DNA from 3 places in the Clostridium sp. DL-VIII genome. Region 1 is predicted to be linked to each of the others. Evidence: riboswitches for the same ligand, from Rfam matches in the RefSeq annotation. Region 1 holds a riboswitch; each other region holds the start of a gene.
What was found. A riboswitch is a leader RNA that binds a small molecule or an ion and turns the genes downstream of it on or off. The one in region 1 is predicted to bind cyclic di-GMP.

Region 1 (3,221 bases):
CTTCGGAGAAATTATTAATAGTTAAATTAAAAACCATAGAGATTGCTGTTCCTCTATGGTTTTCTTCTTATAGTTTATAACTTTTGCCATATACCCCATTGTATTCTTTAGGTCTCATAACTCCACCACATTTTTCGCATGAAAAACAAGGCGGTTCATCTATATTACTTTGATCCATCTCATCAAAGTATTCTACAACCTCCCTAGGTATATTTTCTGTTATTCCACAATTTAAACATTTATATGGTATTATATCTTTCACTTAACATCCCTCCAACTATGTTGTTGTCGGCTTTATTTTACCATATAGTACTCCTTTTGCAATTGCATATATTTCCAGGATGTTTTCTAATTTTTCTTTCCCTTCACTTATAAATTTATCTTTAAAATATTCTCGCATCGAGCCGTATCGTGGATACACTATATCATTAAATCTCATCTTACCACCACATTTAGAACATTTGCATGGATCTACCCCAAAAGACGCAAGAATTCGATATTCCCACTTTTCTATTGATTTCTTAATTTGTATTATTTTCTTATCTATCATCTTGATAAATTGATCTTTATCCTTACATCTCCTCGAATACAGTCCAAAATATCTCACCATTTTAAAATTCTTGTCTGGTATATGTATTATAACTTTTTTTATAAACTCAAAGACTGGCACTTTCTCTATTATTTCTTTATTGTCTTCATGTCTTTTATATTTAAATGTTACACTTTCACCATCATACGCAATTATTCTTGATTCTGCTATCGCAGGTCGTCCAACATATCTTCCAATATATTTTGCAGCTATCTTTGCTGATTTTATTTCATTTTTAGCATGAACATAAAATCCATCTTTATTATTTTTATATATTTTGTTCTTTAATCGTCTAAAACTATCTTTATTTCCTTCTCTTTTTATTATTTCATCTAATAATATTTTTTGCCATCTCTTTCTTAATGCTTCATACGAAAAATATTTAAAATTTCTCCAGGTAGTTAGCTTACCCTTTCCACCTTCTGTAACCATCATGTGGACGTGGGGATTCCACTTTAAATCTCGTCCAAAAGTATGTATAACTGCTATAATTCCAGGTATAAATTCTTCTTTTTTATTTTGCTTATACATCCAACTCGTAACAGCTTTAGCTGCACATTGCGGAAGTAACTTCAGCCTATCTCTTTCTCTTCCGAAGTAATTTCTAAGTTCCTCTGGTATTGTAAATACCATATGTCTATGCTTTACATTTATTAATTTTCCCAGCATTCCATTAACCCAATTATCAACATAAACCTTTCCACATGATGTACAAAATCTACTTTTACAAGTGAACCCAACTTTCTTTATTTCGCCACATTCCTTACATTTTAATTCAATATAACCATTACTTATATCCTTGCATTTCATAACTTTTTTTACTTCTGCAATAACACTAGGTCTAATTCTGTTTTTATATCTTTTATAAAATTCATTCCAATTTTCCTCTAATATTCTTCTTAATTTACTCTTAATCATTTCATCAATTTACCACATATATTTTTCTAATGCAAGTCTACGCCGCGCTTTCAGCGAGCGCGATTTTTATACTTTCCTATACAATAAAAAATAAAAATATAGTAATTTATATTTTTTATGCTGGTCGGTTGTACCAATCACTCAAAGTTATCCAGGTACCCAAATACAGAAAACTTATCATAGTGTCCAATTTATATATTGTATTTTTAGTATAATCATTACCCATTTCTTGTGGTAATATTACCATGTTTGTGGAAAAAAATCAATGTATTCTATTTATACTACATAATTGAATATTTTATACAAAAAGTATATTAAAGACATCCTAAGTCTTATAATTTATATAACGTAAATTAACTATAGCTTAAAATATCTTATAAATTAATTTCAAAATAAATAACTCACGAAAATCTAACTTTAGATTTCCGTGAGTTCTATTATGGAGACTATGATTTCTACAACTTATCTTTACTAAAAACAATAGAAACAAAATCAGGACTAATAAAAGGTTCTCCACCCTCAAAATACATAAATGCTTCATAAGGGTATGCTTCATTAAAATACGGTGTACTTTTAGAAACATCAATATTATTAACGCAATGAATCAGCCTATTTAATAATACTTTGCTATAAAGTTCAGCAGAATGAGAAGTAACATTAATATCAAACTCTAATTTATTTAACTTTTCAAGGCTATTGAGATATTCACTTATGTTTTTACTTTCTTTTAGAAACATCCATACATGCTGTAATATTGTATCCCCTGAAAGCAGTAACTTATTCTTTCTGTCAATTAGTGAAATACAGCCAGCAGTATGCCCTGTACAATAAATTACTTCAAGCTCATATCTTCCTAAGTCAAATACTTGTCCTTCTTCTACCGGAATATAATCTATCTTATAAAGCCTATTTACATAATCTTCTTCTTTAAAATCTCTTGGAAGCATTGCATTTTTCTTATAATTATCAATAGTTTTATTTCTCTTGTCTGATAATAGAATATCCTTTACTAAGGCTATATCATCTTCATGAATGTATACTTCATTAAATTGATAATTCCCTCCCATGTGGTCAAGGTGACCATGGCTATTAATCACAATAATAGATAAATCTGTTATTGATTCAACTACTTGTTTTAAGTTTCCAATACCATAACCTGTATCAAATAATAATGATTTTTTACTTCCTACTATTAAGGTGCAGCATATCTTGTTCGGATCGCTTATATGATATACTCCATCCATTATTTTCTTAATATTATAATATTGATTATCCATACAAACACCTCTTCTCTTGATAAACTATATATTACTATTCATAAATCCTTCTATTTTTACTATCCTTAATTCCTGTCTTTCTGTAAAAATAAGTATTTACCACGTCTCTCCATTCCTTTGCATCTTTTATTTGTATATCCAGCTTTTCTAACACTGCATTAAATATCTCATCATTAATGTGCTCTTTTAATCTTAGCCAATTTTTTTTAAAGCCTTTGACTTCCTCAACTCCTTCAAAATGAGTGTCATATATATGCTGAATCACAGTCTTTCCTGTACTCAACTTATAGGTGTAAGGAACATGGTGAAAGAATAATAAAAGTTCTTCTGGGCAGCTTTCCAAGGATTCATACATCTTTGCTACAGGTTCCTTATACTGCAGCGTATATGCAGTTCCAGTGGCAGCTGTTCGATCTACCCCTAAGGCTTTAAAATCA
Region 2 (3,221 bases), 1.1 Mb from region 1:
TACAAGAGATCAATATGCAAGTGAAAAGGATAGAAAAAAAATAGAGTATAAAGTAATAGACATAAATAAAACCAATAATGAAAAAAACAATTTTATATCGTATTATGTGAAAACTGATCAAGGTGAAGAATTATGCATACTCTAAATTTTCGGTAATGATCAGCCTACTACACACTTAAAAGTATAAAAGAAAAGAGTGCCCCACCTTCTCCCAAAGAGTAGTACTCTTTTCTTAAATCAATAATTCAATCTAATATCCCTAAAACAAAAAACGTTCTAGGATTAGCTTAGTATTTGCAGTACTAAGCTTTTCTTATCTATATTATAGAATAAATTTATACAAATTATACTGTTAAAATTATATGCGAAAAGTTCTATGTATGATTTATATTTTAAAATAGTATTAGGCCTTATTCCTGTTTTCCTAGCCAAGTCAGCCTGATTGATTCCATCTTTTTTCCCAAATACTCTCGATAAATAAATTCTTATCATATGTATATCATCTCATATACCGGGGATTTTAACATTATGTTATTGGGTGTCTTCTAAGAAAACTCTAAATTTTTATTTATTTTAACACAGAATATAATTTTTATAATTTTTTGTTATGTAATATCATTTTACGTTAATTTAGTAATCAAAAACTTCCAACTAAATTATTTCCTTTATTCTGATACTCCTATTACATCCCTTGTCTTTTTTTATATATCCTTTTTTCTCTAATCTATCTATATGAGCTTGTACTGATGATGTTGAATTAATATCTGCAATCTTGCATATTTCTCTGACTGTTGGTGGTATTTTTTCCTTCTCTATATAATCCTTAATAATATCTAAAATCATTTTTTGCTTTTCTGTCAACATACTGTCATCTCCTTATTGTCATTATTATATAAAACATATGCGAACTAGTGTTCGTGTACATTTTACTACTATTATCTTATATTGTAAATAGAAAACTTGTATTACCATATTTCAATTTGGATACAATTGAATAGTTATTTAGATAATCATATCTTTTACTGTTAGGTGCTATTAAAACACTACAAAATATGGCTACAACAAAGAGGATACATCAAAAAATATCACAGTTGTTTGGATTGATGCGCTCCCTGAAGCAAGAGCTTTAGTTGATAAAGGATTTATGGCAGGCACTGTTTTTCAAGATCCAAAAATTTTACCTGAAGTTTTCTATAATATTGGCATTAACTTAGTTCAAAATCTAAATCCCATAGAAAATACAAACTATAAAATTGTTAATGGAGAGATCATTATTCCATTTCCTTATAAAGAATACATTAAGAAATAATTTAAAAGCAGTAATTGAATTGCTCTTAGCTACTGCTTATTATCTGTATGTAAAAAAATGAAGGTAGACTAAGTATTTCTACCTAATTTACCTTTATTTTTAGATATTCTTTAAACTTCACTTATTTTAACAGCTCTACATACTTAACTCAGTTAAATCATTAAAACTCGTGCACACAAATTTTTAATACTAAAATCCAGAATAAACTAAAATTAAATAAATCACGAAAACTTCTTAATAACTCTACAATCATTTTTATAGATAACCGGCTATTTACAGTATAAATATTATCACAATGACTAAAGAAAAAAATACTTTTTTCTTTAAACATATAAATACAGTCATAAAATAGCACTATTGTATGTTTTTTCTTAAGCAGTTCTTTTTCTTAATATTAGCTAAATAAACAAAAATTAAAGTTTAAATATCTTAATCTCCAACTATAAGCTTGTCTTGATTTAAAATATGTTTATCTATCCAATCTACTATAAATTCTAATAATCCTTTTACACATTCATCCTGATCTAAATCAATTACATTTAAATTAATGTTATTAATTTCATTTATAAAGTTTTCATGCTCTACTTTATGAGAAAGAAATCTTTTATATCTTATACTTAACATATACTTTTCTTCTGATTTAAAATGAAATACAGTATAGTCTTTTAACTCACCAAGTATCTCAATAATTTTATCATACTTATCTGTAATAAAATTATTATTCAATAATTCATATGCACGTTCTGCAATTTCAAATAATTTTTCATGTTGTTCGTCAATATGGTTTATTCCAAGCGCATATTCTTCTTTCCATTTAATCATAAGATCACCTCAAATTTTAATATTGTAGTATAATTTTTCACATTAGTACCTTTTAATTTATAAATAAAAATGACCAATTAAAATTTACTAATCTTAAAAGATTAGTAAATTTAATTGGTCGGTTGCACAACTAGCTCTAAACTCTCAATGTGCCCAAAATAAGAAAGTTTTTCACAGCTTCCAATTTACATATTTTATTAATAATGATCAAATTATTAATACACTTACAATATTAACATTATAACATAAAAAATTCTATATAATTTCATATTTTTATATATTGATAAAATATAACTTCAATATTCCAACGGATTTTATAAATATTATAAATACTTTTATTAAGTTATGGTTTATCATCAGAAGGTACATTATCAAAGCTTTTAATTTTCTTAGGTTTTATAGTACTCATATAAAGCCTAACAGATTTGAAATTTTCTATACCCGTGGTGGTAAGAGTTATATAGACATTTTTATTTGTTAAATTAATTTTGGCTTTTGTATATGCTATAAAAAATTCACCTTCTTTAGTGTATTTAAGATTCCTATAATTAATTTTATTTTCCTTTTTTCTTGGACGTCCTTTTTTACCAGTATGTTTTTCAAAATTTACTTCAAATATTGCTGTATCTGAGCGTAGAGTTCCTATAATATGTATGTTTGAAAATTTTTCGATTTCACTTATAGATGGCTTTTTGCTATGCCACGAATCACATGTGACTATAACTTAATATTCTGCTAACGCAGGGGCAACGGATAATATCATTTCAGATGCTAATTCAAGTTTTGTTCTAGATTTATCATAAATCCTATACTGTATAGGAAATTTGATATATTTGATTTTGTTATTATGCAGTATAGGAATTGCTATTGCTAAGCATACTTAAAATTTTTCTCTGATAAGAAATAGTAAAATCTATTTAAGCATACATTCCAATACTTCTTTATAAATTTATCATAAATTAGCTTTATAGATTTTACTTCCTGCATATAGAAAATTGAAAAAATAAGTATCTGAAAGTTTTCAAAACTTCGTTTATAAAAAATACTTTTATATGCATTTAAATACTTCTTTAATGTATTAATTGTTGAA
Region 3 (3,221 bases), 1.8 Mb from region 1:
AGATTAAAGAAATAATTATATTTAAGAATTTGAAAGGTGAATTTATAACATTAAAGGACTATCTTGAAGCTAATAAAGAAAAGCATGAAAATAAAGTATTCTATGTTAATAATGAAAAACAACAATCACAGTATATAAAGATGTTTAAAGAATATGATTTAGATGCTGTTATTTTAGATTGTTCATTAGATGATCATTTTATTTCATTCCTAGAGATGCATGAATCAGGAGTTAAATTTAATAGAATAGATTCAGATATTTCAGATACGTTAGGAAGTAAAGCTGATGAGAATGATGAAACAGTAAAGGCTTTAAATAAAGAAATAGAAGATTTGTTTAAAAATGAACTTGGAGATAAGGTTAAAAATTTATCTGTTGAAGGATTAAAAAATGAAGAAACTCCAGCCCTTGTTTTAGTGTCTGAAGAATCAAGAAGAATGGCTGAGATGAGCAAGATGTATGCAAAATCAGGGATGAGTTTCCAAGGAATGTTTGATGAAGAAAAAACTCTAGTTGTAAATAATAAGAGCGCAATAATCAAAAAGCTTGTAGAAATATATAAAGATGAAACTAAAAAGTCTGAAGTTAAGTTTATTTGTGAACATATTTTAGATTTGGCTAAAATAGCAAATAAAGAGTTAGATGCAAATGAAATGGACGAATTTATAAAGAGAAGTAATCAATTATTAAATAGGGTTATTGCACTATAAGAACTAAGAGTGAGATAAAATTATATTTATGTAAAATGAAAAAATCAGTAATGCTTTATTTATCTAAAGCATTACTGATTTTGTTCTTAGGTGTAGTTAAATTAGTATTGAATATCCATATATAACGCAGTTTATAGGAAAAAAACTCAAAATATGTATACTCATGCATGAAAATGTGGTAAAATATTCATATAGATAATTATAATAAAATAGTATTAAGTATATATTCTAATTAAGTTGGAAATGTTGAAGGATCTCCTTATTTTGGGCACCTTGGGGATTTGGAGTTAATGGTGCAACCGGCCAATGATTAATTTGTTAATTAATTGTTGGCTTTTTTTACGTGATTTAAAAAATCATTGTGAAAAAAGCCGACAGTATCCTTGATATCTTAATATGGTTGGCGTTGAAAATAATATTAAATTCAACAATTATCGATAACATTTCCAAGAGATAGAATAAAATTGAAGTTGAATTTTAAGTGTGATAAAATATCGTTGTATGTCCAATATAGCCTGTTACGATGACAAAAAAGCGGAAAATGAGATGTTATCATACAATAAGAAAAAAAGAAATGCTAAACATATAAAGGCAGATTATTTTGTATAATTTGTTTTAGATGAAGGGGAATACTATGAGAAGTCAGATTTTAAGACCTAAAATATTACATAGAAAGCGTGTAAATAAGTTGTTATCTCAAATATTTGAGGTACCTATATTTTTTGTTTCTGCATCTATGGGATATGGTAAAACAACTTCTGTTAAAAGTTTTCTGGATAGAAAAAAGGGAATGAAAACCATTTGGTTTGATACTGCAAGTGAAGAGGATGACGATGTCTGGATGTGGCATAAGTTCTGTGCTGCAATTAAGACTACAAATGTTAAATTGAGTCAAAGATTAAGTGCATATGGATTTCCTAAAAATAACATGGATGTATACCGAATAATTGATACTATTCGTGATGCGGTAAAACAGAAAACTGTTATAATAATTGATGATTGGTATGATTATAAAACCCTCTATATCAATTACTTAATAAAAGTTATAGCTTTAGAAGAAATACCTGATTTACATATTGTGATAATAAGTCGCAACAAGCCAGCTAATCAATTTGTTGAACTTGAGCTGAAGCAGAAATGCTTAGTAATGTGGCAGGATGATATAGCATTCACTTTCGAAGAAACAATAGAGTTTTTTGAGATTAATGAAATAAATTTAACAGAAAAAGAAAAAGCAGAAGTGTATGAGTACACAGGGGGATGGACTTCAGCTACTTATTTAGCATTATTACAATATTATAATGAGAATACTTTTGATAATATTCCCAAAGCTACGGAGTTAATTAAGAAAGCTGTATATGATAAATTTGATGAAACTACAAAGCAGATTCTTTTAAAGCTTGCACCAGTTGAATACTTTACATTGGAACAAGCTATTTATATAACAGAAAATGAAAAATCTAATGAAGTGATTAAGGAATTATTATCAAATAACTGCTTTATAAAATATGATAGGAAGTCTAAGACTTATGCACTGCATTCTATTTTAAGAAGTGCATTAAAAGAAGAAATTATAGCTTTAAATATTGATGCAAATGAAATTAATAATGTCTGTGGAGATTGGTATTATAAAATTTCAAAAGATATAGAAGCGATGGAGTATTATTATAAGGCGAAAAACTATGAACGCATACTTGATTTAATAGAGAGAAATGATACCATAAATTTGACAAAAGTATGGAAAAAAATTATTAGAATAGTTTTCAATGAGCTGACAATGGAACAAAAGGTAAATAGGCCTATAGCATATTTAAAACATATATTTTTCTATATACTTTATGAAAATCCACAAGCAGGAAAAGAACTTCTATATGAGTTGTGGGTCATATATGAAGTAAATGAGGAATTAAAGGATAGAAATCAAGTACTTGGAGAAATTTCATTTTTAGAAAGTCTTTTGATGCTTAATAATGTTGAAAAAATGATAGAATATCACAAAAAAGCATATGAATTATTCAATGGTGGAATGTCTAAAATTGCAAATGATAAAATGCCAATTACTTTTGGTTCACCACATTTTTTATATTTATATCATACAAAAAATGGTGGGCTTAAGGAATTGGTGGAACATTTTAAAGAAGGGATAGTTTATTTTGATCATATATCAAACAGAGGAGCAGCAGGAGCAAATTATTTGATGAGTGCTGAATATTTTTTTGAAACAGGTGATATTTATAATGGAGAGTTATTTGCATATAAAGCTCTACATAAAGCAAAAGCTAAAAATCAGACAAGTATTATAATTTGTTCACTTTTTCTTTTGATGAGAATTTCAATAAATAAAAATGATAAATATGAAATAAGAAATAAGTTTAATAGTTTAATAAGTGAATATAAAAGTTTAGATATTCCAAGATTTTTAAATGGGACAGATATTGCCTTAGGATATATTGATGGAATTACTGGAAATTTAAACGATATACATATATGGATTAATGATGGTGATAGTCC

Region 2: another riboswitch for cyclic di-GMP. It lies ahead of CDLVIII_RS20520 (bacteriohemerythrin); the one in region 1 lies ahead of CDLVIII_RS15310 (IS91 family transposase).
Region 3: another riboswitch for cyclic di-GMP. It lies ahead of CDLVIII_RS23720 (LuxR C-terminal-related transcriptional regulator); the one in region 1 lies ahead of CDLVIII_RS15310 (IS91 family transposase).

What each region holds. Positions count from the first base shown of each region.
Region 1 covers NZ_CM001240.1:3,327,577-3,330,797, reverse strand. The annotation lists gene CDLVIII_RS15315 (hypothetical protein) at 68-262, opposite strand; gene CDLVIII_RS15310 (IS91 family transposase) at 278-1,507, opposite strand; cyclic di-GMP riboswitch class II at 1,621-1,704, opposite strand; gene CDLVIII_RS15305 (MBL fold metallo-hydrolase) at 1,963-2,784, opposite strand; gene CDLVIII_RS15300 (alpha-glucuronidase family glycosyl hydrolase) at 2,819-3,221, opposite strand, start outside.
Region 2 covers NZ_CM001240.1:4,465,922-4,469,142, forward strand. The annotation lists gene CDLVIII_RS32240 (DUF4362 domain-containing protein) at 1-145, shown strand, start outside; gene CDLVIII_RS32245 (transcriptional regulator) at 283-492, opposite strand; gene CDLVIII_RS20515 (winged helix DNA-binding protein) at 652-864, opposite strand; gene CDLVIII_RS32250 (hypothetical protein) at 1,145-1,309, shown strand; gene CDLVIII_RS20520 (bacteriohemerythrin) at 1,739-2,131, opposite strand; cyclic di-GMP riboswitch class II at 2,239-2,322, opposite strand; gene CDLVIII_RS20525 (hypothetical protein) at 3,002-3,221, opposite strand, start outside.
Region 3 covers NZ_CM001240.1:5,158,781-5,162,001, reverse strand. The annotation lists gene htpG (molecular chaperone HtpG) at 1-710, shown strand, start outside; cyclic di-GMP riboswitch class II at 941-1,022, shown strand; gene CDLVIII_RS23720 (LuxR C-terminal-related transcriptional regulator) at 1,345-3,221, shown strand, end outside.